2 regions of the Geobacillus sp. 47C-IIb genome follow, and region 2 is predicted to be linked to the other one. Evidence: predicted binding sites of a transcription regulator. Region 2 holds the regulator's gene; the other holds the start of a gene.
What was found. The regulator CtsR, encoded in region 2, represses protease genes until heat stress. The targets are predictions, from matches to a motif close to ATGGTCAATAAAGGTCAAACA.
Positions count from the first base shown of each region.

Region 1: clpB (ATP-dependent chaperone ClpB) is a predicted target of CtsR. The motif match lies at 13,339-13,359, and genes of this name have one in related genera.

Region 1 is NZ_CP061473.1:2,747,227-2,763,407, reverse strand. Features, by position in the region: gene IC804_RS13925 (DUF3899 domain-containing protein) at 19-393, shown strand; T-box leader at 440-672, shown strand; gene trpS (tryptophan--tRNA ligase) at 722-1,708, shown strand; gene IC804_RS13915 (YjbA family protein) at 1,767-2,507, opposite strand; gene IC804_RS13910 (YuzI family membrane protein) at 2,593-2,799, opposite strand; gene IC804_RS13905 (DUF2268 domain-containing putative Zn-dependent protease) at 2,898-3,689, opposite strand; gene fabF (beta-ketoacyl-ACP synthase II) at 3,865-5,103, opposite strand; gene IC804_RS13895 (beta-ketoacyl-ACP synthase III) at 5,141-6,073, opposite strand; gene IC804_RS13890 (hypothetical protein) at 6,355-6,603, shown strand; gene IC804_RS13885 (alpha/beta fold hydrolase) at 6,639-7,379, opposite strand; gene IC804_RS13880 (YjzD family protein) at 7,514-7,699, shown strand; gene IC804_RS13875 (MMPL family transporter) at 7,782-9,902, opposite strand; gene IC804_RS13870 (TetR/AcrR family transcriptional regulator) at 9,992-10,564, opposite strand; gene clpB (ATP-dependent chaperone ClpB) at 10,742-13,327, opposite strand; gene IC804_RS13860 (YjzC family protein) at 13,434-13,613, opposite strand; gene argF (ornithine carbamoyltransferase) at 13,827-14,765, opposite strand; gene IC804_RS13850 (carbamoyl-phosphate synthase (glutamine-hydrolyzing) large subunit) at 14,762-16,181, opposite strand, start outside.
Region 2 is NZ_CP061473.1:2,025,096-2,041,276, reverse strand. Features, by position in the region: gene secE (preprotein translocase subunit SecE) at 1-58, opposite strand, end outside; gene rpmG (50S ribosomal protein L33) at 99-248, opposite strand; gene sigH (RNA polymerase sporulation sigma factor SigH) at 355-1,005, opposite strand; gene IC804_RS10350 (NYN domain-containing protein) at 1,075-1,587, opposite strand; gene rlmB (23S rRNA (guanosine(2251)-2'-O)-methyltransferase RlmB) at 1,591-2,328, opposite strand; gene IC804_RS10340 (Mini-ribonuclease 3) at 2,328-2,750, opposite strand; gene cysS (cysteine--tRNA ligase) at 2,754-4,157, opposite strand; gene cysE (serine O-acetyltransferase) at 4,135-4,809, opposite strand; T-box leader at 4,871-5,108, opposite strand; gene gltX (glutamate--tRNA ligase) at 5,185-6,654, opposite strand; gene ispF (2-C-methyl-D-erythritol 2,4-cyclodiphosphate synthase) at 6,865-7,347, opposite strand; gene ispD (2-C-methyl-D-erythritol 4-phosphate cytidylyltransferase) at 7,362-8,048, opposite strand; gene IC804_RS10310 (PIN/TRAM domain-containing protein) at 8,070-9,164, opposite strand; gene radA (DNA repair protein RadA) at 9,370-10,743, opposite strand; gene clpC (ATP-dependent protease ATP-binding subunit ClpC) at 10,818-13,253, opposite strand; gene IC804_RS10295 (protein-arginine kinase McsB) at 13,250-14,341, opposite strand; gene IC804_RS10290 (protein-arginine kinase activator protein McsA) at 14,346-14,894, opposite strand; gene ctsR (transcriptional regulator CtsR) at 14,909-15,370, opposite strand; rRNA gene rrf (5S ribosomal RNA) at 15,656-15,772, opposite strand; rRNA gene IC804_RS10275 (23S ribosomal RNA) at 15,872-16,181, opposite strand, start outside.

The DNA.
Region 1 (16,181 bases), 720 kb from region 2:
AAAGGCGGGAGAAACGACGTGAAACAGATTGCTGTTCGAACCGGATGGCTCATTGCCGCGATGTTGCTAGCGAGCGGGCTGATCATTTCTTGGCAAGGGACGTGGACAGCAGTTGCCTTCATTAACGTGGCTTTTTTACTCTCTCTTGTTCCGCTGTCGCTCGGCGGGCTTTTGTTCGTCTACGAGCGCGGATTTTTCAGCGGATTTGCTTACGGATTTCGCCGATGGCGCAAAAGTGGAACAAAGGCGGAACAGTATCTCGAAGAGGCGGCTTCGGAACAGGAAACAGAGGAATCGCGTGGCCCGCGGCACTTTGTGGCCACCTACCCGCTGCTGTTTTCCGGTCTCTTTCTATTTCTCATCATGATCGCCGCCGGGTATGCAATCCAATAAGGTTGCAACAGCTGGTTGTTTTTCATATAATAAAGAGCAAATAGCGAGATGGGCGATGAGAAAGAAGAGTACATATGGCGATGCCTTCAGAGAGCTTGTGGGTGGTGCGAACAAGCGGCTAGCCATATGGAATGGGCTTTCGAGCTTCCCGCTGAACCAGCGATGCAGTAGGTGAGGACGTTTCCCCGCGTTACAGGGGGCCATGCGCAAAGCATGGGCTGAGCGATTGCGCATCAGGCGCAATAAGTAGGGTGGCACCACGGTCCTACCGTCCCTATTAAAGGGGGCGGTAGGCTTTTTTATTTTCTTGGTGGAGGAGTGATCGCAGATGAAAACCATTTTTTCTGGCATTCAGCCAAGCGGCGTCATTACCCTTGGCAACTACATTGGTGCGATGCGACAATTTGTCGAACTGCAGCATGAGTACAACTGCTATTTTTGCATTGTCGACCAACATGCCATTACTGTTCCGCAAAATCCGAACGAACTGCAACAAAACATTCGCCGTCTCGCTGCCTTATATTTGGCAGTCGGCATCGATCCTAAACAGGCGACGCTGTTCGTTCAATCGGAGGTGCCGGCGCACGCCCAAGCGGCTTGGATGCTGCAATGCATCGTCTATATCGGCGAACTGGAGCGGATGACGCAGTTTAAAGACAAATCAGCCGGTAAAGAGGCGGTCAGTGCCGGGTTGCTCACGTATCCACCGCTTATGGCAGCCGACATTTTGCTTTACAACACGGACATTGTCCCAGTCGGCGAAGACCAAAAGCAGCACATCGAGCTGACGCGCGATTTAGCTGAGCGCTTCAACAAACGGTACGGCGAGCTGTTCACTATCCCGGAAGCGCGCATCCCGAAAATCGGCGCCCGCATTATGTCGCTTACCGATCCGACGAAAAAAATGAGCAAATCTGACCCAAACCCGAAATCGTTTATTACGCTGCTTGACGACGCCAAAACGATTGAAAAGAAAATTAAAAGTGCTGTGACCGATTCAGAAGGAACGATTCGCTATGACAAGGAAGCGAAACCGGGCATTTCGAACTTGCTCAACATTTATTCGATTTTATCGGGTCAGCCGATTGACGAACTTGAGCGGCAATACGAAGGAAAAGGATACGGGGTCTTTAAATCCGATTTGGCCCAAGTGGTCATTGAAACGCTCCAACCGATCCAAGAGCGGTATTATCATTGGCTCGAAAGTGAAGAGCTCGACCGCGTCCTAGACGAAGGGGCGGAAAAAGCGAACCGTGTCGCCTCGGAAATGGTGCGCAAAATGGAACAAGCCATGGGGCTTGGGCGGCGTCGGTAAAAAATCAGCATAATGCAGCCATACAAAAACGGGCAGGCACGAGGCGCCTGCCCGTTTTTTAATTCACTTTCGGTTCTTGCTGTGTTTCCCAAAGCTTCTCAAAAAATGGCTGACCTTTAATCAAGTTTTCGCACAACTGCTCGTGGCGTTCCGACCAACCGTATTTTGTTTCTTCATACAACCGTTCCCATGCTTCTTCAAACGACATTTTTTGAATGTCCGAATACTTTTCCGGTGCCCACTCTGTATACCAATAGCGCACTTCCGCACTGTTTTTCGTTGAATACAGCTGATCGAGCGCCATAAACAGCAATTGTTTCAGCTGCCGCTCCTTCCGCGTTAGCCCGCACATCAGTTCCGGGGCCGGTGATAAAATATGATATTCTTTTTCATACTTTGGCAACGGATATTTTTGTTCCTCTGCCTCGGCTGCCATTTCGTAAACAAGTTGCTCTTGCCGCGGAATGAGCCGACTTTTACGGATCGGAATGTGGTATCCGATCGTATCGACGGCCAAAATGCCGACCCCATCCGTCACGATGAAACAATAGTCCAGCTGGATGCGTTCATGGTTTTTGCGGATATACGCTTTTTGATAAACATCGTCTAAAAGCGGTTTCGGAAGGTCGGACAAGCTGTTTTCAATATAATGGAACAAAGCCGGGGACACTTTTAAAAGCGGTACCTGGTCAAGCAGCTCGATTTGATCGTCTTTGCGCCATTCATGGAAATGGCAGACGTTGTATCCATTCTCCTCGCCTTCAAACCAGTTCACCCAAATGTCATGCAAGTAAAGCATGTAATACCCCTCACTTCCAGACGTGTTTGTCCATCAGTATAGGCAGAGGGGCAGAATTTTATTCCATTTCGCCCTCTTTTCCCCTCTATGAGCTACGGCCTGGAAACGACAAACTTCCCCACATCAAAAGCAAACCAAGCGGCAATAAATAACATTCTGCTCTTGTCGCGATATAAACCATATAGTCACTGAAGCCTCGTTCCGGGGTAATAATGTTTAAATACGCGATAATAACCATACCGCCCACGACCGAAAAACCGAAACCGACCAAATAAAAAAACAGGCGGACCATCGGGCTTCCCTTCCTTCTTGTCCACTTCCTTGCTCTACATATATGTCGGCCTGGTGGACAACATGACTGTTCGTTTGCCGCCCCGATGGACAACCTGTTTATTTGATGATGTCAAAACCAGCTAAAGCAACGATTTGTTTCGCCTCCATCGCCATCAGTTTCGTCAATGAATGCCCCCGCCCAAGGCAGCGCTGAACGATGGCGTGTCCCACCGCATAGCCGCCCATTTTCGGATACCAACCAATCCCGTACAAAATCCGGGTGCTAAGTGGATGCGAAACGGCCACGTCTTGGTTTGGAGCGATGTAGCGGCGCCAAAATCGCTCTAACTCCCAATCTGTATAGTACGCCGTCCAGCTTGCGCACTTCTCGGCACCGACCGTCTCAGCAACCGCATGTTCTGCCAGCCCTTCCATAATCACGGCATCCAACAGCGTCGCTTCTTTGCCGCCATCCGGCAGTTTTTGCAGTCGGCAGACATGATTGTATTCGTGCGCTACGAGCGCAGCAATCTCGTCGTCACGATGATCGGACAGCAAAAAGAAAAACAGCTTATCGGCAAATGCCACGCCGCCTTTTCCGTGAAACTCACGCGCAAGTTTCGGGTTCTCATCATCCGCCGGCAGCAAAAACACCGGAACGTCCGGTCCGTCCCATGCCGCGCGCTGCCGGTCATATTGGCGGCCGACCCGCTCCCATAGACGCTGTGCCTTCATGTCCGGCAAAAGCCGAACGGCTTGCCGAGCACTTCGATACATGCCATACAGACGCAAATATTGATGAATATCACGCGCTGACGCATCCCCAAAAAACGGAACCAACCGTGCGCATAGCCGAAGCGGATCCCCCTGGTCTTGTTCGAGCCACCGGTCAGTTGGGAACAGTCCCATCGTCTCTCCTCCCCTCCCTCTTACATTATGTTGGAGAAGAAAAGACGGTGAACAAAGGCGGAAACAGAGCGGGATGCGCCAATCAAAAAAGAGCCTCGCTTTGAACGAACTGCCGCTCGTTAGTTATGCCTAACGGGGGCAGCTTCGTTCAACCGAAGGCTCTCATTTCCGTTCGTCACACATATTTTTTGAAAATCAATGTCGCGTTATGGCCGCCAAATCCAAATGAGTTGCTTAAGACTGCGCGCACTTCTTGCTTGCGTGCTTCATTCGGCACATAGTCAAGATCGCATTCCGGATCTGGCGTTTCGTAGTTGATCGTCGGCGGAATGATACCATCGCGAATCGTCAACACCGAGAAAATAGCTTCCACCGCACCGGTCGCCCCAAGCAAGTGGCCGGTCATCGACTTCGTTGAGCTGACGGCGAGCTTATACGCATGATCACCGAACACTTCTTTAATGGCAAACGTCTCATACTTATCATTGTACTCTGTGCTTGTGCCGTGGGCATTAATATAGTCGATCTCCTCCGGCTGCAAGCCAGCGTCATGGAGCGCTTGGCGCATCGCCCGCACGCCCCCTTCACCGCCCGGCGCCGGCGCCGTAATATGGTAAGCATCTCCGGTGGCGCCGTAGCCAACAATTTCGGCATAAATCGGCGCTCCGCGACGCAACGCGTGCTCCAACTCTTCAAGAACGATGATGCCTGCTCCTTCGCCCATGACAAATCCGTCACGGTTTTTATCAAACGGGCGGCTTGCCGTTTTCGGATCTGGATTCGTCGAGAGCGCTGTGTTCGCACAAAAGCCGGCAAACGACATTGTCGTAATCGGCGCTTCGGCTCCGCCAGTGATCATCACGTCGGCATCACCGCGCTGAATGACTTTAAACGCGTCGCCGATCGAATTGGCTCCAGTCGCGCAAGCAGTGACTGTGCACGAATTGATTCCCTTTGCCCCGAGAATGATCGACACTTGTCCAGCCGCCATATCCGGAATCATCATCGGCACGAAAAACGGGCTCACCCGACGGTAGCCGCGTTTCTGGAAAGTTTCAAACTGTTGCTCAAACGTCTCCATCCCGCCGATACCAGATCCGATCCAGACACCGACTCGTTCAGCGTTTTGTTCATTGATTTCCAGATTGGCGTCTTTCACCGCCATAAGCGCTGCGGCCACGGCGTATTGTGTAAAACGATCCATCTTCCGTGCCTCGCGGCGATCCATAAACACCGTCGGGTCAAAATCTTTGACTTCCGCCGCCACTTTCGCTGGAAAATCGTCGGGATTGACACGAGTGACAATATCGATGCCAGACTGACCGGCAATGATGTTTTTCCATGTTGTTTCGACGTCATTGCCGAGTGGGGTGACAGCCCCCATCCCGGTCACGACAACTCGTCTTTTTTCCATCGCTTCGTCTCTCCTTTTTCCGATAATCTAAAAGTTGTTAGCGGCCCCAGCGCAAGGCGATCGCACCCCACGTCAGCCCGCCGCCGAATCCAACCATGACGATGACATCATCATCTTTAATTTTCCCCGCTTCAAATTCCTCAGCGAGTGAAATTGGAATGGACGCGGCTGACGTATTGCCGTATCGGCGAATCGTTGTTGACATTTTCTCTTCCGGCAGCTCGAGCCTCTGTCTGGCTGCCTCCATAATGCGAATGTTCGCCTGGTGGGGAATCAGAAAGTCAACATCATTTTTCGATAGGCCAGCTTTTTCGAGCACATTCAAGCTTGACTCTCCCATTTGCCGGACAGCGAACTTAAACACTTCACGGCCGTTCATGATGATATATTCGTCTTGATATAAATGTTTTCCTCCCGTTCCGTCAGCGCCTAATTCAAAGGATAAAATGCCGCGTCCGGGTGACACCGGCCCCATGACGACCGCCCCGGCGCCATCGCCAAACAGCACTGCCGTATTCCGGTCGGTCCAGTCAATAATTTTTGATAGTTTTTCCGCGCCTACTACCAATATATACTTGTATGCACCATTGTCAATGAATTGGCTCGCCGTCACGACCCCATACATAAACCCGGCGCAGGCAGCGCTAATGTCCAACGCTGCAGCGTTGACAGCACCGAGGCGCTCTTGCAACATGCACGCAACAGACGGGAACGGGCGGTCCGGAGTAACGGTAGCTACCAAAATCAAATCAATGTCTTTCGCGGAAATGCCCGCGTGAGCGAGCGCCTTCTCAGCAGCAAAATACGCCATGTCAGATGTATCCATCTCATCTGGAGCGATGCGCCGTTCTTCAATCCCCGTGCGCGTTCGAATCCATTCATCTGATGTGTCCATCATTTTTTCCAAGTCAGCGTTTGTCAACACCTTTTCCGGTGCATAGTAACCAACGCCGATAATTCCTGCTCCCATGCTACTCATCTCCTTTTTCCTTGCAAAATAACCGAAAATCCTTTTGAATACAGCGTAATTCCCAATATACAATCAATCCACATAACCAATTATTATTACTTGGTACTAATTTTATCGGAAAGAGCGCATGTGCGCAATAGAAAAGCGGAGATCCCCTTGAAAGAAAAGCAAAGAGAATTCAGGCGCTTCTCTGTACTTAAAGGCATTTGTCCAAACCGTTTTTCATTTCCGCTCATACAATACAATGACAAGTAAAGATGGTACGAAAGGGAGGACGCTACATGGCGAACAATCCAACACCAGAACAGCATCGCGAGCCGCATGATCGCTTCTCTCGCCTCATGTTCGGCCCGTTCCCCCCACGCCAAACCGACCGGCGGGAAGAGCGGGAGGAGACAGATCCGCTCCCGCTGCCAAACATTGATTTTATGAAACTGTTTGAAAATGTCAGCGTGCTGACGGACTCTTTGCAACAGTTAAAACCGCTTGTCAAAAAGATCTCTTCACTCGTCGATTTCATAAAAAAATAGCAGACGCAACCAAGCGATGCGTCTGCCTTCGTTGTTTACGGGAGCTCATTGTACTGGCGAAAAAATTGTCCGATTTGCGCTGCCAGCTGGCGCCGCCTTTCCAGTAAATGATAAACGACGCGCACTCGATCGTTCATCGTTTTCATCCATTGTTCGTATTTGCGGCTGTGCAGTGCGGACGGATATTCGCTCACACCGGCGAGCTGCCAAATCGTCACCGGAACATCATGAGGGCTGAGAAAAAGGGACGGAACAGCCTCCGGCACCTCTTCTTCCTTCATGCCATAGGCAAGCGCGATTTCTTTCACCATCCGTCGATACATCAACGAATGTTCCTGCGCATAGCTGAGCTGCGCACGTACATCAAGGCAAGGGTTGATCATGGCGACGGCGCGGATTTGCCTTGGCATGGCGCCAAGCAGCTGCGAGGCGACAAGTGCGCCCATTCCTTCGGCAACGATATAAATGCGCTTGTTGACAATTTCGCTTTTCAGTACTGAGTAGATAAGCTGACGCGCCAGCCGGACTGCTTTTGGGCTTCCCCAATGCCGGCCGTACAAATGAGAGTAAAACACCGTATACCCACGTTCAAGCCACTCCTCCAGCCACTGGCGCCGCCCCGGATGCTCGAGCCAAAAACTCGTCTGTTCGTTCACGAAATGATCGCCGTCCCCCATTAAAAAAAGGGCAAACCCGTTCGGGCGCTCCGGCACGTGAACGATGCACCATTGCCCATCAAGTTGGAAAAACCGTTGTTGTCCTGCCATCGTTTCCATTCACCCTTGTTTGGCGATACATAATTGTACAGTATACGATATGCCCGACGAAAAAAAACGTCCGGGTATATGCCTAAATGAACAAATTGTGATAAGATAAGGGAAGAAATGATGCGAAGATAGGAGGAAACAAGATGCGCCTGTTTTGGACATTTTTCTGGACGTTTTTGCTCGTGCAAATGGCGACCTATGTTATGGGCTCGATGCAAGGCATTAGCTATGATTTTACGACCGGCGCGATCATCAGTGTCGTCGCTACGATTTTGATCGTTGTAGTAGCAGCCTTGATTCCGGACGAGCCAGCCGGGCACCATCATTAATCTAGAAAACCTTTGATCAATAACAACGCCTTGGAGCTGTTAAAACTCCAAGGCGTTGTTTTTATGTCCGTTCTTTTGTACATTATTCGTTGCCCGTTTGAACGTTTCGCTGCCGTCCGTTCTCTATCCAGACAATAAGCCCGGGCAGCAGCATCCCGCGAATAAGAAACGTATCAAGTAAAATACCGATGGCCACGAGGAAACCGAACACAAACAACAGTTGTACAGGCTGAGTCATCAACACGGCAAACGTCGCCGCCAAAATGAGGCCAGCGGAAGAAATGACGCCGCCAGTATGGGCTACCGCTCGTTCGACCGCCCCGTTGACGGAATGAGTTCTCCACTCTTCTTGGAAGCGCGACACGAGTATAATATTGTAGTCAATACCAAGCGCCACTAAAAACACAAACGCATAAATCGGCACACGGTCGCTGACAGTTTTGATATCAAACAACAAATCCGTCAACCAAATGCCAAGACCAAGTGCCGCCGCGAACGAAACGAGAATCGTTCCGATCATATACAGCGATCGTTTTACGGACTTTGTCAACCCAATGAGCAGAAGGAAAATAAGAAGTGTCTCCAACGTGACAATGACAACCATATCGCGGTTGTTTACGACCCGCTCATCCACTTTCGCTGCCGTCTCTCCGGCGAAATAAAGTCGTCCATCAAGCCCGCTTTGTTTGATGATCGTTTCCTTCCGATCGATGATCCGGTCTAACGCATCAATCGTTTTGACATCGTATGGGTTTTCCCGAAATGTAAGTGTAAACGAGACCACACGTCCATCATCCGCTGTGCCGGCCGGACGCACCTCACTGACAAGCGGCTGTTTCTCGAGTTGTTCCTGCAACTCTTTCATTTGTTGTGGCGTCAAGGCATTTTTCCCCTCAAACAAGACCGTTGTTGGCGCCAACTCTCCTTTAGCAAAATGCTTCTCGAGCAATTCGTATCCTTGGCGCGACGGCATATCTTCCGGGAATGATTTGATTAGATCATACTCATAGCGCAATGCTGACGTATGAGCAGCCATCACCACAAGGAGCAAGCTGATGAGAGCCACGGTCAGACGCGGCTTGCGAACGACAAACCGACCAACTTTTTCCCAAAATGTCCGCATTCCTTTCTCTTTGGCATCACCGACACGCGGAATGTTCGGCCAAAACGCTTTACGTCCGAACAACGTGAACAAAGCCGGGATCAGCGTGACCGAAGCAATCATGATGATGGCCATCGTGAGAGCAAACGTCGGGGCAAAATTTCGATAATCCCCTAGCTTGGCGAAAAACAACACGAGCATCGCTGCCAATACGGTGCCCCCTGAAAACAGGACAGGCAGCCCGGTCTCGCGCATCGCCTGCTTCATCGCCTCCCACTTGTTCTCGTACCGTTTCAGCTCCTCCCGGTAGCGGGAAAAGATAAACAATGAGTAATCCGTAATCGCAGCGAACAGCAAAATGGACATAATCGAAACCGTTTGGTTGGAGATGACAAGTCCTCCTCGCCCTAACAGCCCGAGCAGCTGCACGACTACTTCATACACAAACGCAGCGACAACAAGCGGAATGAGCGCCAATAGTGGTGAGCGGTAAATGATGATCAGCAGCACTAGAATCAGTCCAACTGTTGAGAGCATGAGCACAACATCGGCGCGCGAAAACAATTCCAGCGTATCCGCCGCGATGCCAGCCGGACCAGTAATATAAAGCTTTACATCGCTTTCGCTATGGACGAGTTTCTGAATATCGTCATTGATCGTGCGAATTTCTTTCGATTCCAATGAAGACTGATAAATCGCTGGAACAACCGCGATTTTCCCATCTTCAGCAAAAAACCGTGCTGCGGCTTGCGGTGGGAGGGAAGCAATTGGAACAAGCTGTTCAAGTGCTTCTTGGTGGTTTTTCTCAATATCGGCCAACAAACGCTGCAATTCTTCTGTTGAAATCGGCTCGTCATCAGAACGAAAAACAAAAATCGCAGGGATGCCGTCGCTATTCGCAAAGTATTGATCGATTTTCTTTTGCGCCACCATCGACTGTACATCTTCCGGCAGTGATTCAATGCTCGATACTTCATAATCTTTTACACTCGGCGCCGCAACGGCCAACACAACAGTGACAATAAACCATACGACTAGTGTCCACCACATTCCTTTTTTCGTCGTTACCCGGTCTGTCACCGTCTGCAACCATCGATTCATTACTCATCCTCCATTTCGTTTGATCAACAAAAGTGACAAACTTGTCACTTTAAATACAACTTAATGATAATGGGAAAGTGACATAACTGTCAATTTCTATTCATGACCCCGTACATAATGATCTCCCTAATGCTTTCCACCCATTCAGCAAGAGAGATGCCGGGAAAATGAGGAACAGAGACTGACTGAAAAATATAACCAAGAATTACTTGGTTCGGAAGGTGCGGCTTTATTTTCCCTTCCTGTTTTCCCCGTTTGATTAAATGCTCTAGCTCTTCATACATTCTCTTGTGAAACTGGGCGAGACGCTGTTTATTTTCCTGCACTTTTGGATGGTTTTCTGGAATTCGTTTTCCAATCGAAATCATTTCATGAAGATCATTATGATATAAGATGAAATCGAGCAGAAAACGAAATTGCTCATCAAAGGTAGGATACACATGTATATGTTCTAATTTTATGAACACTTCTTCCATTTCATTTACCATATATGTAGTAATCAATTCCTCTTTGTTCTCAAAATATTTATAAATTGCACTCCGCGCCACTCCAAGCCTTTCAGCCAGCAAGCCAAACGTAAATCCTTCATATCCGTGTTCAAGGAGAAGTTGTTTCGTTTGGGCAAACAGCTCATTCAGCGAAATTTTTCGTTCCCGCGCCAACCAAGCACTCTCCTTTCTTTTTTCTTTTCATTATACCCTTGACGATCGGTGAAAGAAAAGAAAGGTGCCCCGAACACTATATCGGGACACCTTTTGGACCGCCGCACCATTTTTCGTTGCCGTCAAAAGAAACCATCTCTCCCGTCAGTGATATAGCCCCTTCGCCTAAAAACGTTTTTACGCGGACGGACGGATCACAAGCTGGCCGTTTTCGACATCGACCGTGACAGTGCTGTAATCTTTCACCCGCCCGGCGATCAACTCTTTGGCAAGCGGGGTTTCAATCTGCTTTTGCATAAACCGCTTCAAGGGGCGGGCGCCGTATACCGGATCAAAGCCGGCTTCGGCGATATGCTGTTTCGCTTCTTCCGTCAGCACGAGCTCAATATGCCGATCGGCCAAACGACGCGACAACTCGCGGGCAAACTTAGCGACGATGCCTTTGACCTCATTCGTTGACAGCGGCTTAAACAAGACGACATCATCGATCCGGTTTAAAAACTCGGGGCGGAAATGGGCGCGCAGTTGATCAAGCACCTGTTTCCGTGTCTCTTCTTCGATTTCGCCGTTGCGGCTTTCTAATAAGAGCGGCGAGCCGATGTTAGACGTCATAATGACGACCGTGTTTTTAAAATCGACGGTCCGTCCTTGCGAGTCAGTGAGCCGTCCATCATCCAACAGCTGCAGCAAAAGATTAAACACGTCCGGGTGCGCTTTTTCGATTTCATCAAGCAGCAAAACGGAATATGGCTTGCGCCGCACCGCCTCTGTCAGCTGACCGCCTTCCTCGTAGCCGACATAACCAGGCGGCGCCCCGATCAGGCGGGAAACGGCATGCTTTTCCATATACTCGGACATGTCAAGACGAATTAGCTGCTCTTCGCTGTCAAACAGCGCTTCGGCGAGCGTTTTGGCGAGCTCTGTTTTGCCGACACCGGTCGGGCCGAGAAAAAGAAACGAACCGATCGGGCGATTCGGGTCTTTAATGCCCGCTCTCGCCCGCAAGACGGCATCAGCGACAAGTTCGACCGCCTCGTCTTGGCCGATGACCCGCTCGTGCAGCAATTCATGGAGACGGAGCAGCTTCTCTCTTTCCCCTTCCACAAGGCGGGTGAGTGGAATGCCGGTCCAACGTGAAACAATTTCGGCGATTTCTTCTTCCGTCACTTCCTCGCGCAACAGCTTTCCTTCTCCTTGGCCGCTTGCTTCCTGCTCGAGCTGCTTCAGTTGTTTCTCAAGCTGCGGGATGCGTCCATGGCGCAATTCGGCCGCTTTGTTTAAATCGTAGTCGTTTTCTGCTTCTTCAAGCTCGCGCTTGGCCCGTTCGAGCTCCTCGCGCACGCGGCGGACACGATCGAGCGTCTCTTTTTCTTGTTGCCATTTTGCTTTCATGGCGTTCGCTCTCTCGCGCAAGTTAGCAAGTTCATTTTGCAGCGCCTCAAGCCGTGTCCGACTTGCCTCATCTGTTTCTTTGCTTAAGGCAGCCTCTTCGATTTCAAGCTGCATGACGCGGCGCATCACCTCATCGAGCTCGGACGGCATCGATTCCATTTCCGTGCGGATCGTTGCGCACGCTTCATCGACCAAATCAATCGCTTTATCAGGCAAAAAGCGGTCGGAAATGTAACGGTCAGACAATACTGCGGCCGCGACGAGCGCACGGTCGTGAATTTTCACGCCATGGTGCACTTCGTACCGTTCTTTTAATCCACGCAAAATCGAAATCGTATCTTCAACGCTCGGCTCTTCGACGAGCACTTGCTGGAAACGGCGCTCGAGCGCTGGGTCTTTTTCAATATATTGTCGATATTCATCCAGCGTCGTTGCCCCGATGCAGCGCAGTTCGCCGCGGGCGAGCATCGGCTTCAACATATTGCCGGCGTCGATCGCCCCTTCTGCCTTACCGGCACCAACAATCGTATGTAGCTCATCAATAAACAAAATGATACGGCCATCGCTTTTTTTGATTTCGTTCAGTACCGCCTTCAGCCGCTCCTCAAATTCGCCGCGAAACTTCGCCCCGGCAACAAGCGCGCTCATATCAAGCGCGAAAATCGTTTTGTCTTTCAGCCCTTCCGGAACGTCTTTGCGGACGATGCGCTGGGCGAGCCCTTCAACAATGGCCGTTTTCCCAACGCCCGGTTCGCCGATCAGCACTGGATTGTTTTTCGTTTTCCGTGACAAAATGCGAATCACGCGACGAATTTCACTGTCACGGCCAATCACCGGGTCGATTTTTCCCGCCTTCACTTCGGCGACTAAATCGCGCCCATATTTTGTCAACGCCTCATACGTCGCTTCCGGATGCGGACTTGTCACGCGTTGATTCCCCCTTACTTTTGTCAATGCTGTCAACAGCGCTTCACGTGTCAACCCAAACGACGCCAGACGCCGGGCGATATGCTCAGCACCGGACGGCAAAGCGAGCAGCACATGCTCAACCGACACGTATTCATCTTGCATTCGTTTCGCTTCGGCTTCTGCTTCGTCAAGCAGCCGCGCCAACGCCGGGGCAATGTATAGCTGCCCCTCCGTCCCGTGCACTTCCGGCTTATGACGAAGCTGCTCGTTTAGAAAACCGACTACCTTGTTCCGATCGGCACCGGAAAGTTCCAACAGCCGCGGCGCCAAGCCACCTTCTTGTTCAAGCAGCGCGCTCAGAAGATGCTCAACATCAAGCTGTTGATGATGGCGTTCTTTGGCGAGCGACTGCGCCGCCATGAGCGCTTCTTGCAGTTTTTCTGTCAAACGGCTTGCGTCCATGCCGTTCCCTCCATTTGACCTTCTTTGACTATAAATCATTATAGCGGATTGCACGGCGCACGGCAAATCAAAAGCCACTCCAAAACGGAATGGCTTTTTTCGCACATTAAGGTTTGCGCAAATATGTCCAATGCCGGTTATGATTCGACGTTTCCGGGAACGTATCGCCGGCTTTTAGTTTCAGCTTTTTCGGATTTTTTACATTGTCACCTGTTTCGCCGATTTCAATGTAAACACCGTTGTTCGGCGCTTTATCCCCAGGTTTAAAATGGCGCGGTTGGCCCATTTGTTTCATCCCCCTTGCTTCGATTGCATTTGTTATCATTCCCCGTTGCGCCACGATTCATAAGAAGGAAAATGATGGCTTGTTAGCCGGGAGACAGCAAGCACAGTGGGTTGCTTCGCCTGTAATCGTTCCATTACCTCCGAAAATCATCAGTTGCGCCGCCCCGAATAAAAAAGATGTCCCGCCACACTTGGCAGGACATCGTTCTTTCCATTATAAAACCGACACTAAAATCGCTTTTTGTGCGTGAAGGCGATTGCCAGCCTGTTCAAAGACCATCGAATTCGGACCGTCCATGACACCGGCCGTCACTTCCTCGCCGCGATGGGCTGGTAAGCAATGCAAAAATATATAGTCCGGTTTCGCTGCTTTAACGAGCGCTTCATTTACTTGATATGGCTGAAATACTTGCAGCCGCTCATCGCTCTCACTCTCCTGTCCCATGCTCGTCCAGACGTCCGTATAAATCGCATCCGCTCCCGCCACCGCCTCGAGCGGGTCGTGCGTCACTGTGACCGCCGCGCCTGTTTTTTCCCCGATTTGGCGCGCCGCTTCTACATAAGCTGCCTTCGGCTCATAACCCGGTGGACAAGCGATGGCCACATCCATGCCGACTTTCGCCGCAGCCGCCAAGAGTGCGTTGGCAACATTGTTGCCATCCCCGACATAAGCGAGCTTGATACCTTGGAACGTTTTCTTCACTTCATAAATCGTCAGCAAATCCGCCAGTGCCTGGCACGGATGATCGTCGTCCGTCAAGCCATTGATGACCGGAATCGATGCGTATTCGGCCAACTCTTCGACTTTTTGGTGGGCAAATGTCCGGATCATAATGACATCGACGTATTGCGACAGGACGCGAGCCGTATCGGCGATCGTTTCACCGCGACCGAGCTGCAAGTCGTTGCTGTTTAAATAAAGCGCACTGCCGCCAAGTTGAATCATGCCGACTTCAAACGATACGCGCGTGCGCGTCGATGGTTTTTCAAAAATCATCGCCATCGTTTTGCCGGCAAGCGGCGTATACGGCATGCCGGCTTTTTGCTTTGCTTTTAGGTCGCCTGCTAACGCCAGCAAGTCAAAAATCTCTTCTGTAGAAAAATCAAGAAGCGTTAAAAAGTCTCTCCCTTTTAATGACATCACTGTATTCATGCGATCACCGCCTGTTCTGCCTGTTTTTTCTTTTTAATCCAACCGCTGATCGGCTGTACATCGAGCTGACCTACAGTGAGCGCCTGTAAAAAGAGATCGAGCGTTTCACGCTCCGTGAAGACGAGTAATTGTTGGGACAACGCAGCCATCCGTTTCGGCGCCTCGCCTTCCTCCTTGCGCAAGTCGATCACTGCCAGCGCTCCGTCGCGTTTCACCCAGTCGGCAAATGAAACATCCGTAACGATATTCAGCTGTTTCGTTTCAATCTCCGCCGCCAGCTCCGCGTCGATGTCGCCGATAACATATAGCTCATTCGCATTCGCTTTCTTTTGCAAATAGGCATAAAACGCCTTGTACGCTGCTTCTTCTTTCGTCATGGCAATGCTGATGCCTTCTCCGGTTGACTTCATCTCCGGCCCAACCGTTGGGTCAACTCCTGGCAGCTTGTAAGTTGAAAAGACCGGATATTTCAAGACGACGTATGGCATAACCGTCAATCCGCTCATTTTTCCGCCTGGAATGTCGACAAGTGATTTCCCAAGCAATAACTTTGTCGCAATTTGCGCAAGCGGCACGCCAGTCGTTTTACTGACGATCGGCACTGTCCGGCTGGCGCGTGGATTCACTTCAAGCACATATACGTTTCCGTCAGCAATAACGTATTGAATATTCATGATTCCTTTAAAACCAAGCTTTTTGGCGATCCGCCTCGCATAGTCGACGATGTTGGCTCTTTCTTCCTCGGTGAGCGTCTGCGCCGGCAGCCAAGCGTAGCTGTCACCGGAATGAACGCCGGCTTTTTCGACATGTTCGATAATCGTCGGAAGCAAAATGTCCGTCCCGTCTGTCACGATATCCGCTTCCGCCTCTTTTCCGTCCAAATACGCATCGATCAAAATCGGGTATGTCAACTCACCTTGTTCGATCAATGCGGCGAGCTGCGCCTCGCTCCGGATGATAAACATGCCGCGACCGCCGATCACATAAGATGGACGAAGCAGCACCGGGTAACCGATCTCCGCCGCTTTGGCTACGAGCTCTTCAGCATCGTTCGCCATCAGACCGGGCACATGCGGAATGTCGAGCTCTTCAAGCAGCTGGTAAAAGCGGTCGCGATCTTCAAGCTGATCGATGATATCGTAGGTGACACCAAGCAGCCGTACCCCTGCTTCTTCGAGTCCTTTCACTAAATTGATCGCCGTCTGACCGCCGAATTGAACGATCACATGTTGGATTTGTTCCGCTTCAATGACATCGAGGACACTCTCTAATGTCAACGGCTCAAAATACAAGCGGTCGGCAATGGCAAAATCGGTCGACACCGTTTCCGGGTTGTTGTTGATCATGATCGTCTCATAGCCTTCCTTTTGCAAAGCGAACACGCTATGGACGGAGCTGTAATCGAACTCAATCCCT
Region 2 (16,181 bases):
AACTTACCTTTTTCAGTTCGCGTACGACCTCTTTAAAAAAGTTGGTTACTCGCTGCATCACTCGTACCTCCACGATTGCTCAAAACTGTCGCCACCGCTCATTTCGTTTCGCGATGGACGGTATGTTTGTTGCATACTGAGCAAAATTTGTTGGCCGTCAGGCGCTCACCGAGGCGGCCCATCTGTTTTGTCGTTGTATAATTTCGGCTTCCGCACTGCTCGCAAGCCAGGGTTACTTTTTGGCGCATAAACATTTCACCGTTTCCGCAGGATGTCCATAAAAATTTATCATACCCATGTTTCTGCTGTCAATGCTATCTTTTGGTCTTCCTTTGCCTCAGGATGGTACGCTGCTTATAAGCTAATCTCCCGATATTCCAAATATTTCTCGAGCTTCCGCTTCACACGTTGCAAAGCGTTGTCGATCGATTTGACATGGCGGTTCAACTCTTCCGAAATTTCTTGGTACGAGCGCCCATCTAAATATAAGGCAAGCACTTTCCGCTCTAGATCGCTTAGCAGCTCCGCCATCTTCAGCTCAATATCGTCGACTTCCTCGCGGTTGACAATCAATTCTTCCGGATCCGTCGCTTGTGTACCGGACAACACATCCATGAGCGTCCGGTCTGATTCGTCATCGTAAATGGGCTTGTCTAAAGAAACGTAAGAGTTGAGCGGGATATGTTTTTGGCGGGTCGCTGTTTTAATAGCGGTGATCATTTGCCTTGTGATACAAAGCTCTGCAAACGCTTTAAATGAGGAGAGCTTGTCCCCTTTAAAATCGCGGACTGCCTTATACAGCCCGATCATCCCTTCCTGCACAATATCTTCCCGATCGGCTCCGACTAAAAAATACGAGCGGGCTTTGGCGCGCACAAAGTTTTGGTATTTGTGAATTAAAAAATCAAGCGCTTCCCCATCCCCTTGATGAACGAGTGCGACAAGTTGTTCATCATCCAACTTTTGGTAGTCTCTGACATTGTCTACTCTGAAGCATTCCCCCACGCTGATCCCCCCGACCGCATCAATCGCTAATATTTATTATACAGTACAAATTTTTACAGCGTCAACCGCTCATTTTTGCCCTCTTCTCCATTTTTCAAAAATTTCGGCAACTCGATCATTGAGCGGCATTTTCGAGATGGGGGTGTGCTGCTTGATCTCCTTCAGTTTTTTGGAAATATCCCGCTCAACCGCCTCGATTTCGTACAGCAGTTCGCGTGCCGATTTGCGCAGGGCACCTTGGCTAAACACTGTCCATTGCTCAGTATAATCAGATGTCGCTACATATACCTTTGTGCGCGCGTTCATTAACGTTTTTGCCAACCGTTCAATCCGTTCATCGGCCGTCTCATTTTCCTTTGTAAAAATAACGTCAACATCGTAATTTTTATATTTTTTCTCATTCCCTGGCACGAGATGGGCGTCAAACACGATCATGACATGATCCCCAGTAAACCCTTTGTAATCAGCCATTTTATCAATCAGCAAATCCCTTGCTGCAGCTAGATCGCCCTCTTCTTTTAACTGGCGCAGCACCGGCCATGCCCCAATGATGTTATAGCCGTCAACAATCAAAATGTTCATCAGCTATTCCCCTAATGGATACCGCTTCCGGTACACCTCATACATAAGTAGGCTGGCGGCAACGGAAGCGTTGAGCGAGGTGACATGACCGCGCATCGGCAGCCGGAATAAAAAATCACACTTTTCGAGCACTAAACGGCTAATGCCTTTGCCCTCACTGCCAATCACAAGCGCCAACGGCATCGTACCGTCAAGTGAACGGTAATCATCTTTGGCAGCTGCGTCGGTTCCGGCCACCCAAACTCCCCGCTCCTTCAACTCGTCGATCGTCCGTGCCAAGTTCGTCACACGCGCAACCGGAATGTGCTCAATCGCTCCAGTTGACGCCTTTGCGACCGTTGGCGTCAGCCCGACTGAACGCCGCTTCGGGATGATGACACCATGAGCCCCGACCGCATCGGCTGTACGCATGATGGCCCCTAAATTATGTGGATCCTCAAGCTCGTCCAACACGAGGAAAAACGGCGCCTCGCCGCGTTCAGCGGCGCGGGCGAATAAGTCATCCACCTCATAGTAGCGGTACGCCGCCACTTGGGCGATAACTCCTTGGTGCGCCCCTTCAGCCATTTGGTCGAGCTTGCGCTTCGGGACATATTGGACGATCACCCCCCGCCGCTTCGCCCAGTCGAGGACGGGCTCGACGGCGTGACGATGTGCCCCTTCGGCGATCCAAATTTTATTGATGTCGCGCCCGGATTTGAGCGCTTCAATAACCGGATTTCTGCCGATAATGTACTCCATCATTCCAACGCCCTTTCTTCCCTTTCAATAATGGCAAATGAACGGCCGATCAGCTCATCGACTCGCTTCTCATCATTCCTTAAAAAATGGTACCCGATTAACGCTTCAAACGCTGTACTATGCCGATACGTCTGAACATCCGTGTTTTTCGGAGTCGTGCCAGATTTGGCATTGCGGCCGCGGCGGACGATGGCTTTCTCCTCATCGGTCAGCGCGTCTTCATCAAGCAAAGCTAAAATGACTTTCGCCTGCGCCCGCGCCGACACATAGCGGATCGCCCGCCGATGCAGCTCATGCGGCCGAACGTTACCAGTCGCAAGCAAATGGCGGCGCACATACACCTCGTAAACGGCGTCGCCAATATAGGCGAGCGCCAAGCCATTTAATTGTTTCACATCATGGATGATTTCAAACTGTGCCATCGTTTACGATCCCCGTTTCCATCTCGTCCCTTGCGGCGTATCTTCCAAAATGATATTTTTTGCTTTCAACTCGTCGCGGATGCGGTCGGCTAAGGCAAAGTCACGATTTTTCCGCGCTTCATTGCGCTGGCGGATCAGCGCCTCAATTTCTTCGTCAAGCAACTCCTCTTGTTTCAAAGTAAGGCCGAGTACATCCATCAGCTGCTCAAATTCGCGCAAAAACGCGTGAATGACATTCTCGGATGTCGTTTTCTCCTGCAAATACAAGTTCGCTTGTTTGGCGAGCTCGAACAAGACCGCAATGCCGTTTGCTGTGTTGAAATCATCGTCCATTTCACGAATGAACGAGGCGCGGATATCCGCGAGGCGCGAAAGCCACTCGCCGTCGTTATCGGTTAAGTTCGTGCTCGCCCCAAGCCGGTGCTGCAAATTACCGTATGCTGTCCTCAAGCGTTCGAGACCACGCCGAGCGCTCTCAAGCAGCTCCTCGCTATAGTTGATCGGGTGGCGATAGTGCACCGACAGCATAAAGAAACGCAACACTTGTGGGTCAATCTGCCGGATGATATCGTGAACAAGTACAAAGTTGCCAAGCGACTTGGACATTTTTTCATTGTTAATATTTAAATACCCATTGTGCAGCCAATATTTCGCAAACGGTTTGCCGGTCAGTGCTTCCGATTGGGCAATTTCGTTTTCATGGTGTGGAAACGTTAAGTCTTGGCCGCCAGCATGAATGTCGATCGTATCTCCTAAATATTTGCGCGCCATCGCTGAACATTCGATATGCCAACCGGGCCGCCCTTTCCCCCATGGGCTGTCCCAAGAAATCTCTCCTTCTTTCGCTGCTTTCCAAAGAGCAAAATCGAGTGGATCATCTTTCTTTTCCCCAACTTCGATGCGCGCCCCCGCTTGTAGCTCATCGATCGACTGATGCGACAATTTGCCGTAGCCATCAAACTTGCGCGTCCGATAGTATACGTCACCATCGACTTCGTACGCATAGCCTTTGTCAATGAGCGCTTGAATGAATTCGATAATCGTTTCGATATTTTCCGTCACGCGCGGATGGATATCTGCTTTTTTGCAGCCGAGCGCCTCAATGTCCTCAAAATACGCCTCAATAAACCGCTCGGCGATCGCCGGCACGCTCTCACCAAGCTCGCGGGCCGCCCTGATTAGCTTGTCGTCGACATCAGTAAAGTTGGATACATACGTCACATCATAACCGCGGAACTCTAAATAACGGCGGATCGTATCAAAGACGATAGCGGCGCGAGCATTGCCGATATGAATATAATTATAGACCGTCGGGCCACATACATACATTTTCACTTTGTTCGGTTCGAGCGGCTCAAACGTTTCCTTTTTTCGCGTCAACGTATTATAAAGTCGGATACTGCTCATATTCGCTCTTCCTTTCATGTTGTTTCAATGCCTCAAGCTCGCTTTGCAGCCGGGCGATTTCAGCCTCAAGCTCCCGGAATCGGTCCGCGATCGGGTCCGGCAAATCGGTATGATTTAAATCTTTTTTCACTTTTACCCCGTCGCGCACCACAACACGGCCAGGGATGCCGACAACCGTTGAGTTGGGCGGCACATCTTTTAACACAACCGACCCAGCGCCAATTTTGGAATTTTCCCCAATTGTAATCGAACCGAGCACTTTCGCCCCGGCAGCGATCAAACAGTTGTCTTTAATCGTCGGATGGCGTTTCCCTTTTTCTTTCCCCGTCCCGCCTAATGTAACCCCTTGATAGACGGTGACGTTGTCGCCAATTTCGCACGTCTCACCAATCACCACTCCCATGCCATGATCGATGAAAAAGCGGCGGCCGATTTTTGCGCCTGGATGTATTTCAATGCCAGTGAAAAAGCGGCTAATTTGCGAAATCAAACGGGCAAGAAAGAAAAATTTCCGTTTGTAAAGCGCATGGGCGATCCGGTGTGCCCAGATGGCATGCAAGCCGGAATACGTTAAAATGACTTCCAAATAGCTTCTTGCTGCCGGATCTTGATCGAAAATCACTTCGATGTCTTCTTTTAATGTTTTAAACATAGCATCCTCCCTCCATTCTATTGTCAATATAGATGAATAAAAAGCGTCTCTGTGCCGAAGACACAGAGACGCTTTTGGCGCGGTTCCACTCTGTTTAGCGAAACGGATGCGCTGTTTCGCTCACTTTGAGTCTGATAACGGAGATACTCCGCTCCCCTCTACTGCAGAACGTCTCTGTTCCGGTTCGAAAGGAGACTCCGAGGCGCATTTCAGACAACACCGGGCATAAACCGCTCCCAGCCAAGGCGGTTCTCTCTGGAATGCCGATGTCTCCTACTTCTCCTCGTCAACGCTTTGTCATGATGTGTACTTGTTCAGCCAAAAACTTTTTATTATTATACCACAGCTACAAAACAAACGTGCATAAAAGACTGATTAAAATTTTTCATGCAGTGCCCGTTCGAGCCGTTCAATCACCTTTTGTTTGCCAAGCAGTTGGATGGCAAACGGCAGTTCCGGTCCGTGTGTTTGCCCAGTCACTGCGGCGCGAATCGGCATAAACAGCTTCTTGCCTTTTTGCCCTGTCGATTTTTGCACTGCTTTGATCGCTGCTTTAATCTCATCCGCCGTAAACGGCTCAAGCTCACGCACATTCGCCAAAAAGGCGGAGAGCACATCCGGTACTTGTTCTTCGGCGAGCACTTGGCGGGCTTCGTCTTCGTATTCGACTTCTTCTTTAAAGAACAGCTCGGACAGCGAAACGATCTCCGCACCGTAGCTCATTTGCTCTTGGTACAAGGCAATCAAATCGCGTGCCCATTGCCGCTGCTCATCACTCATATCTGCCGGCAGGCGTCCGGCTTTCACTAAATGCGGCAACGCCAGCTCGACAAGCCTGTCGAGATCCAGCTTTTTGATATATTGGTTGTTCATCCATGTCAGCTTTTTCGTATCAAACATCGACGGCGATTTCGACAGCCGGGCGACATCAAAAATGCGGATGAGCTCGTCCTTCGTAAAAATTTCTTCTTCTCCTTCCGGCGACCAGCCAAGAAGGGCGAAAAAGTTGAACATCGCCTCCGGCAAATAGCCGAGCTCTTTATATTGCGACACGAACTGGATAATCGATTCATCGCGCTTGGATAGCTTTTTCCGCTGCTCGTTGACAATCAATGTCATATGGGCGAATTGCGGTGGCTCCCAACCGAAATATTCGTACACCATTAGCTGTTTCGGCGTGTTGGATAAATGCTCCTCACCGCGGAACACATGGCTGATTTCCATCAAATGGTCATCAATGACAACGGCAAAGTTGTACGTCGGAATACCGTTCGCCTTCACAATGACCCAATCGCCGATGTCTTTCGATTCAAACGTCACTTTACCGCGCACTAAATCATCTACTTCATACGTTTTCCCTTCCGGCACTTTCAAGCGGATCGTATACGGTTTTCCTTGTGCTTCAAGCTCGGCAACTTGCTCCGGCGTTAAATGGCGGCATTTGCCGCTGTATTGCGGAGCAGCAATACCTGCCGCCCGTTGCTCCTCACGTTCCCGCTCGAGCTCTTCCGGTGTACAAAAACATTTATACGCATGCCCTTGTTCAAGCAGCTCGTTCACATACTTCCGATAGATATCGAGCCGTTCCGTCTGACGATACGGCCCATATCCGCCGTCCTTATCAATCGATTCGTCATAATCGATGCCAAGCCATTTTAAGTTTTCAAGCTGCGACTCTTCGCCGCCTTCAACGTTCCGTTCAATATCCGTATCTTCGATGCGGACGATCATTTTTCCGCCGTAATGGCGGGCAAACAAATAGTTAAACAGCGCTGTCCGTGCCCCACCGATATGCAAATGGCCAGTCGGGCTCGGCGCATAGCGCACGCGCACGTTTTTTGCCATCGTCCAAACCTCCAATTCCATCAAAGCTTGTGCTATTATTGTACCGTTTATCGTGGCAAAGTTCAAAACGGAAGGCTCACCTTAACGGCACCATGCCGCTGACACCGGACTCTTCCGCACAACACGTAAACGTCCCCCAGCAAAAAAACGGAGAACGAAATGCTTCCCGTTGTACCGCTGCTTCTCAAGCGATCATAACAAAGCCAAACATTATGCCTCGCTCTTTTGCAGCAACACAACCACTTGAGCAGCAATGCCTTCTTCGCGCCCAGTGAACCCAAGCTTTTCTGTCGTTGTCGCCTTCACATTGACTTGCGAACGTTCGACTTCGAGCAACCGGGCGATCACCGTCTTCATCTCCTCAATGTACGGCGCCATCTTCGGCTTTTGTGCGATAATGGTGCAGTCTGCGTTCACTAACACATACCCTTCTTGCCGGACGAGCGACCATACGTGAGCAAGCAACTCGGCTGAATCAGCGTCTTTATAGCGCGGATCCGTATCCGGAAAATGCCGGCCAATATCGCCAGCGCCAATCGCTCCAAGGCATGCATCCGCTACCGCGTGAAGCAGCACATCGGCATCGGAATGGCCAAGCAGCCCTTTCTCATACGGAATATGTACGCCCCCAATGATGAGCGGACGCCCTTCAACGAATTGATGGACGTCAAACCCTTGTCCAATGCGAAACATCTCTTCACCCCCATCTACTCTGCGATGCGGCTTGCTAAAATCGCCTCAGCAAATAAAAGGTCCTCCGGAGTTGTCAGCTTAATATTGCGGTAGTCCCCTTCTAAGATTTTCACCGGCCTGCCGAGCCGCTCAACAAGGCTGGCATCATCTGTGCCGAGGTAACCGGCTTTTTTCGCCTCTTCATGCGCTTCCATGATCAAAGACAGACGAAAAGCTTGTGGCGTTTGCACCGCCCACAAGCTGGAACGATCAATCGTCTGTTCGACAAACAAACCGTCCACTTTTTTGATCGTGTCTTTTACCCTCACTGCTGGAATAGCCGCCCCATATTGAACAGCGGCATCCGCCAGCTCATGCAAATGCCCGATACGCACAAACGGGCGGGCACCGTCGTGAATGAGGACAATCTCCCCACTCCTCAGCGCCTGCAGCCCGTTATAAACACTATGCTGCCGCTCCTGTCCACCATCGGCGAATGCCACTACTTTTCGAATGCGGTAGCGCTCGAAAAGTTGTTCGAACTGGCCTCGCTCAGTTGGATTGACGACAAGCACAATGCCGTTGCATCGCTCATCACCATCGAACACTTTCAGCGTTCGGACAATGAGCGGCTCGCCGCCAAGTTCAATAAATTGCTTGTTCATGCCGGCGTTCATCCGTTTTCCTTGTCCGGCCGCTAATACGATCGCTTCGTAATTCATTAGACGTTTCCCCTGTTCTTTTTACAGCGCCTTTTGCAGCAGTTTTAGTTTGGCAAAAATCATTCTCCCCGCAGATGTTTGTAACACGCTCGTGACCAAGACGTCAACCCGTTTGCCGATATATTCTTTGCCATCTTCGACGACGATCATCGTCCCATCGTCCAAATAGGCGACACCCTGGTTATGCTCTTTCCCGTCTTTGATGACGTGCACATTCAGCTCTTCACCCGGCAGCACGACCGGTTTAACAGCGTTTGCTAAGTCGTTAATATTGAGGACGCGCACATTTTGCAGTTCACACACTTTGTTTAAATTAAAATCGTTCGTAACGACAACTCCTTGAAGCTGTTTCGCCAGTTTAACGAGCTTGCTATCGACTTCCTGCACATCACTGAAATCCGCTTCGTGAATTTCCACCTTCATCGCCATCTCTTTTTGGATGCGGTTTAAAATATCTAAGCCACGGCGACCGCGGTTTCGCTTCAGTACGTCGGAAGAATCAGCGATATGCTGGAGCTCCTCTAGCACAAAGCGGGGAATGACAAGCGGTCCTTCAAGAAATCCGGTTTGGCAGATGTCCGCAATCCGCCCATCAATGATGACGCTTGTGTCTAAAATTTTCACTGCTCCGCCTTTAGACGCTTCGTTTTCGACTTCTCCACCTTTTTTCTTCGTCATTCGATTGGAAAGAGAAAATAAGTTCATCAGCTCATTCCGTTTCTTTAAACCAACGCGAAATCCTAAATAGCCAAGCAGCACAGTTAAAAAAATCGGTAACACTGTATTCAACACTTGAATGTGAAACGACTGCAACGGCATAACGACTAAAAATGCGATAATAAGACCAAAAATCAGCCCAAGGCTGCCAAATAACACATCAGCGACCGGCGCCTTGACCAACGTTTCCTCAGCCCAACGGATCATATCGACGACATAATCGACAAGCCAAAACGTCAGCAAAAAGAAAACCACTGCGCCTAACACCGCCAGCGTGTATGAATTATTGACAAGCGACACGCCGCTTACATTCAACAGCTCAAGCAAATCGGGCAAAAACATGGCTCCCAACGTTCCGCCCACCGCAAGAAAAAATAGTTGTACAATACGTTTGACCATCGGCTCATCTTCACCTCCCTATCTAACATTATAAACAATTTCCAATGTTTGAAACCAATTGGAAAGCAATTTTTAACCATTTTTGAACATTTGACATCTACTTGTAATCATAAGCGGTGGGTGTCGGTATAGCGCCCGATTCACTTCGGTTCTCACTATATGTTTTACGTCTGCAAGACAAAAAGGTTCGATCCTTTCACATCGTTTATAACATCGTATGCTCAAGCGCCTCGGCCACATGCGAAACACCGATCACATTGACGCCTGCAGGCGGCTGCCAACCAGTCAAATTGTTTTTTGGTACAATGACCCGTGAAAAGCCTAATTTGACGGCTTCTTGCACGCGCTGTTCAATGCGGGAAACGCGGCGCACTTCCCCGGTCAAGCCGACTTCGCCGATAATGACATCGGCTGGATTTGTCGGCCGGTCGCGGAAGCTCGAGGCAATGCTGACGGCGACCGCCAAATCGATTGCCGGTTCATCAAGCTTTACTCCACCTGCCACTTTCAAGTAAGCATCCTGGTTTTGCAACAGGAGCCCGACCCGCTTTTCGAGCACAGCCATTAACAGCGATACGCGATTATGATCAAGGCCGGTCGCCATCCGTCGCGGGTTGCCGAAACTCGTTGGCGAAACGAGCGCCTGAATTTCAACAAGCACCGGACGCGTCCCCTCCATTGCCGCGACAACTGTCGAGCCGGCCGCCCCGCGCGACCGTTCTTCCAAAAACACTTCCGACGGATTTTCTACTTCGCGCAGCCCGATGTCACGCATTTCAAAAATACCGATTTCATTCGTTGAACCGAAGCGGTTTTTCACCGCCCGCAAAATGCGGTACGTATGATGCCGCTCCCCTTCAAAATAAAGAACGGTATCAACCATATGCTCAAGCAGGCGCGGCCCGGCGATCGCCCCTTCTTTGGTCACATGGCCAACAATGAAAATGGCAATGCCTTTCGTCTTGGCGATTTTCATTAGCTCAGCGGTGCACTCGCGCACTTGGGCAACACTGCCCGGCGCCGATGTAATATCCGTTCGGTACATCGTCTGAATGGAATCGACAATCACACAAGCAGGCTGAATCGTTTCAATTGCTGTTACAATGTATTCCAAATCCGCCTCTGCTAACACATACAGTTGATGAGACTCAGCGTGAAGACGCCCAGCGCGCAGCTTCACTTGCTTCACCGACTCTTCACCGGATATATACAATACCGTATGTCCGGCCGCAGCGAGCTGTGCCGATGTCTGCAGCAATAACGTCGATTTGCCAATACCCGGATCACCGCCGATTAAGACGAGCGATCCTTTGACGATTCCTCCGCCAAGCACCCGATTGAGCTCCACACTTTTCGTTTCAATGCGTGGCTCTTGTGCTGCCGTAACAGCCGTAATCGGAATTGGTTTGGCTGGCCCCGATGGTTCCGAATGAAGAAACGCCCCGCGCACAGCCGGTTTTGTCCGCTCGATTTCTTCAACGAACGAGTTCCACGTTTGGCAGCCCGGGCAACGACCGAGCCATTTCGCTGATTCATACCCGCATTCTTGGCAAACAAATTTTGTTTTCTTTTTCGCCATCCGTCTAACCCTTTCTGCAACATGTTCCATATAAAATAAGGTATGGGCAGCAAGCTGCCGCATACCTTTTTCCTTTACACGACCGCCTGTTTCGACAACACGACAAATTCTCCATCTTTCACATCGACAGCAACTTTTTGACCTTTGGCGATCGTGCCTTTTAATAATTCTTCGGACAAACGGTCTTCAATATGTTTTTGCAAGGCGCGGCGCAGCGGACGGGCACCGTATTCCAGATCAAACCCTTCGGCAGCAATTTTCTCAATCGCTGCTTCAGTCAGTTCAAGATCGATATCTTGTTCCTTCAGCCGCTTCACAAGCGTATCAGCCATCAAGCGGACAATTTGTTTCAGATGGTCTTTTTCAAGTGAATGGAAGACGATGATTTCGTCGATCCGGTTCAAAAACTCCGGACGGAACGCTTTTTTCAGTTCATCCATCACTTTGCTTTTCATGTCCTTATATTGTTGGTTCCCATCTTGAATATTAAAGCCGACGTACTTGTTCCGTTTCAGCGCATCAGCACCAACATTGGACGTCATAATGATAATCGTATTGCGGAAGTCGACTGTCCGCCCTTTCGAGTCAGTCAACCGCCCGTCTTCTAATACTTGCAGCAAAATGTTAAATACGTCTGGGTGCGCTTTTTCCATTTCATCCAACAGAACGACCGAGTACGGCTTGCGACGCACTTTTTCTGTCAGCTGGCCGCCTTCTTCGTAGCCGACATACCCTGGCGGCGAACCGATGAGCCGCGATGTCGAGTGTTTTTCCATATACTCGGACATATCGATGCGGATCAGGGCGTCTTCATCGCCAAACATGGCTTCTGCCAATGCACGGGCCAATTCTGTTTTCCCGACACCTGTCGGACCGAGGAAAATAAACGAACCGATCGGGCGTTTCGGGTCTTTCAAACCGGCCCGGGCACGGCGCACGGCTTTTGCAACCGCTTTGACCGCCTCGTCTTGGCCGACAACGCGCGCATGCAAAATTTCTTCAAGCTTGAGCAACCGCTCCGTTTCCGTCTCAGCGAGTTTCGATACCGGAATGCCGGTCCAACTTGAGACAACTGCAGCAATATCTTCAACTGTCACCTCAGAATTTTCTTGACCTTGCTTTTCTTTCCATGCCCGTTTTGTTTCCTCGAGCTCTTCGCGCAACCGTTGTTCCATATCACGCAACGAGGCTGCTTTTTCAAACTCTTGGCTTTGTACGGCCGCGTCTTTTTCTTTCCGCACTTCCTCGAGCTTTTGCTCCAGCTCTTTCAGTTTCGGCGGCGCCGTGAACGAGCGGAGGCGCACTTTTGAGCAAGCTTCATCAATTAAGTCGATCGCTTTATCCGGCAGAAAACGGTCGGTAATGTAACGGTCCGACAGTTTGACCGCCTGCACGATCGCCTCATCGGAAATCGAGACGCGATGGTGCGCTTCATAACGGTCGCGCAGCCCTTTTAAAATTTGGATCGATTCTTCCACAGTTGGCTCATCGACATGAATCGGCTGGAAACGGCGCTCAAGCGCGGCATCTTTCTCGATATATTTCCGATACTCATCAAGCGTCGTCGCTCCAATGCATTGCAGTTCGCCACGTGCCAACGCTGGTTTTAAAATGTTCGATGCATCGATCGCTCCTTCGGCTCCGCCAGCGCCGATTAGCGTATGGAGCTCATCGATGAACAAAATGATGTTGCCTGCTTGGCGAATCTCATCCATCACTTTTTTCAACCGATCCTCAAACTCGCCACGGTATTTCGTCCCGGCCACAACTGTACCCATATCGAGCGTCATGACCCGCTTGTCGCGCAACGTTTCCGGCACCTCGTTATTGACAATTTGTTGAGCCAATCCTTCGGCGATCGCTGTTTTCCCGACACCCGGTTCACCGATCAGCACCGGGTTGTTTTTCGTCCGTCGGCTCAACACTTCAATAACGCGCTGGATTTCTTTGCTCCGGCCAATGACCGGATCAAGCCGCCCTTCACGGGCGATCGCCGTTAAATCACGGGCGAGGCTGTCAAGCGTCGGCGTGTTTACATGCGAGGCACCTCCACCACCATGGCCCGATACTGATTCATTGCTGCCGAGCAGCTGCAATACTTGTTGGCGCGCCTTGTTCAAGCTCACCCCTAAGTTGTTTAACACGCGGGCGGCCACTCCTTCGCCCTCGCGGATCAATCCAAGCAAAATATGTTCCGTGCCGACGTACGAATGACCGAGCTTCCGCGCTTCATCCATTGACAGCTCGATCACTTTCTTCGCCCGCGGTGTGTAGTGAATCGTATGTGATACCTCGTTCCCGCGGCCAATGAGCGATTCCACTTCTTTCTGAATTTTATCTGGACCAAGGCCAAGCGCCATAAGCGCTTTAGCGGCGATTCCTTCTCCTTCGCGGATCAACCCGAGCAAAATGTGCTCTGTGCCAATATTGTTATGGCCAAGGCGAATGGCTTCTTCCTGTGCCAACGCCAATACCTTTTGCGCCCGTTCCGTAAATCTGCCGAACATCATCGTTCATCACCCTCCATCTTTCTTCGTTCTTCCATCTTTAAGCGTTCCCGAATTAATGCCGCCCGGCGGACATCCCGTTCCTCGGGGCGGAGTGCCCCACCAGCATATTGCTGTAAAAAACCTGGCTGCGTCAAAATCATTAGCTCATTTAAGATGTTGCGCGAGACGTTTTTGATATATCCTAAATCGATCCCTAAACGCACATCTGACAAACATTGCGCCGCTTCTTTCGACTCGATGACGCGGCAGTTAGCCAATATGCCGTATGAGCGGAACACCTTGTCTTCTAATTGTATGCCCAAAGTTTTCACTAATGCCTGACGGGCCGCTCTTTCTTGGGCAATCAGCTGTTGGACGATCGTATGCAAATCAGCGATAATGTCCTCCTCCGACTTTCCAAGCGTGAGCTGGTTAGAAATCTGGAAAATATTACCCAACGCCTCGCTTCCTTCCCCGTATGTCCCACGGACGACAAGCCCGAGCTGATTGATGGCAGGGATAATGCGGTTGATCTGTTGAGTCAATACGAGCGCCGGAAGATGCATCATCACAGACGCCCGAAGTCCTGTCCCAACATTTGTAGGGCAACTTGTTAAGTAACCAAGCCGCTCATCGAAAGCATAGTTGACATGTCCTTCAATCCAGTCGTCCAATTCGCTCGCCGCCTCAAGCGCCTCAGCAAGCTGCAGCCCTGGAAATAAGCATTGGATGCGGATATGATCCTCTTCATTGATCATAATGCTAATTTCCTCATTTTCTGAGAGCAGACAGGCACCAAATGGAGAGTCTTCCGCCAAATGTGGGCTAATTAAGTGCTTTTCTACTAATACCCGTTTTTCAATCGGTTGAAGCTCCGACATTTTCAACAGCTCAAAACGGCCTGCCCCCCCGTATGAACGGTAGGCAAACGTCCGCTCAAACAGAGCAACGATTTGCATTGCCTCCTCGCTGCTAAACAGCGTTGGAAAGCGGAAATCAACAATATTGCGAGCTAACCGGATGCGACTGCTCAAAACAATGTCCGAATCGGGTCCTTCTTGGCTCATCCAAGCGCTGACCGCCGTATTGAAAAACTTCTCAAACGACATACCGCTACATATCCCCCTCTCCGCGTTGGCGAAGTTCATCCTCTAAAGAGCGGATTTGGTCGCGCACTTCGGCTGCCCGTTCAAATTCCTCACGGGCGACTAGCTCTTGGAGCTTTTGCTTCAGCACAGCAAGTTGCTTGCGTAAATGGAGAACGCCGCCTTTCCGCTTCGGAATTTTCCCTGAATGGGCGTTATTTCCGCTATGAAGCCGTTTCAAAATCGGCGGCAAGTAGCGGGCAAACGTCCGGTAACAGTCAGCGCAGCCGAATCGTCCGATTTGCGTGAACTGATGATACGTCATTTTGCATGTCTCACATTGAAGCAAATCGGGATTTGGAAACGCATTGGCCGTCATCTCTTTCATTGGAGCTTGAAAATTGAGCAGTCCTGCTAACAAGTTATTGAGCGAAAAGTCATCATTACCGTAGAGCATAAACATGTGGCCATGCTCTTTGGAGCATTGTTCACAAAGATGGAATTCCGTTTTTTCACCGTTGACAATTTTCGTAAAGTGCATCGTTGCTGGTCGCTGCTTGCATTCTTGGCAAATCAACGCTTCCCCCTCCCCTACTTATACTTCAGCGACGTCAACATCGCCTTTAACATGCGCGCCCGCAATTCATCACGCTCAGGCAAGCCAATGTATAAGACAGAGCGATCCATCACGCTTAACATTATTTTCGCTTCCCGCTCCGAAATTACCTTTTCTTCAACAAGACGTTTTACTACATCTTCAGCATTCGATTGGCTAATGCGATGGCCAACGAGCTCAAGCAGTTGGTCAATAAGATGAGCCTCACTTTTCGTCTTCACTTTCATAATGCGGATATACCCGCCGCCACCGCGCTTACTCTCGACGATATACCCTCTCTCAAGAGTAAACCTCGTATTAATGACATAGTTAATTTGCGATGGGACACATTGAAATTTATTCGCAATCTCGCTCCGTTTAATTTCAACGATATCTTGGTCGCTCATATTGAGTACTTGCTTTAAATATTGCTCAATAATGTCGGAAATGTTTGGCACTCTACCTCCCACCTTCCTCACAATCAACCTGCTTAGCGATGAAACCAGCTGCCATCTTGTACTAGAAGACCTATAGGGAGAAACCGGCATCATCGCCTTCTTGTTGACTTTGACTATATTTGACCTTGTTTTTACTATATAATGTATTACGAAAAATTGCAAGAGTTACCGGAGAAGTCAAACTAACTATAGAATATCCGTTTTTTTGGCTGACGAAACATCAGGCAGCTGATAAACGAAAAAGCACGCCTTTTTTCCTAATGAAAAAGACGTGCTTTTTGTTTGGCCTAGCAGCGACCTACTCTTGCAGGGGCGCTGGCCCCAACTACCATCGGCGCTGGAGAGCTTAACTTCCGTGTTCGGGATGGGAACGGGTGTTTCCTCTCCGCTATCACCACTAGGCAATATGAAGTTGTGGGATCATTCCCTCAAAACTAGATAACCGTTTAGTGGGAAGAAGCCTCCGCTTTTCGTACTGTCTAGCTCCGGCCGCCACTTTTCTAGGTTAAGCCCTCGATCGATTAGTATCCGTCAGCTCCACGTGTCGCCACGCTTCCACCTCGGACCTATCGACCTCGTCATCTTCGAGGGATCTTACTCGCCTAACGCGATGGGAAATCTCATCTTGAGGGGGGCTTCACGCTTAGATGCTTTCAGCGCTTATCCCTTCCGCACATAGCTACCCAGCGGTGCCCCTGGCGGGACAACTGGTACACCAGCGGTGCGTCCATCCCGGTCCTCTCGTACTAAGGACAGCTCCTCTCAAATTTCCTACGCCCACGACGGATAGGGACCGAACTGTCTCACGACG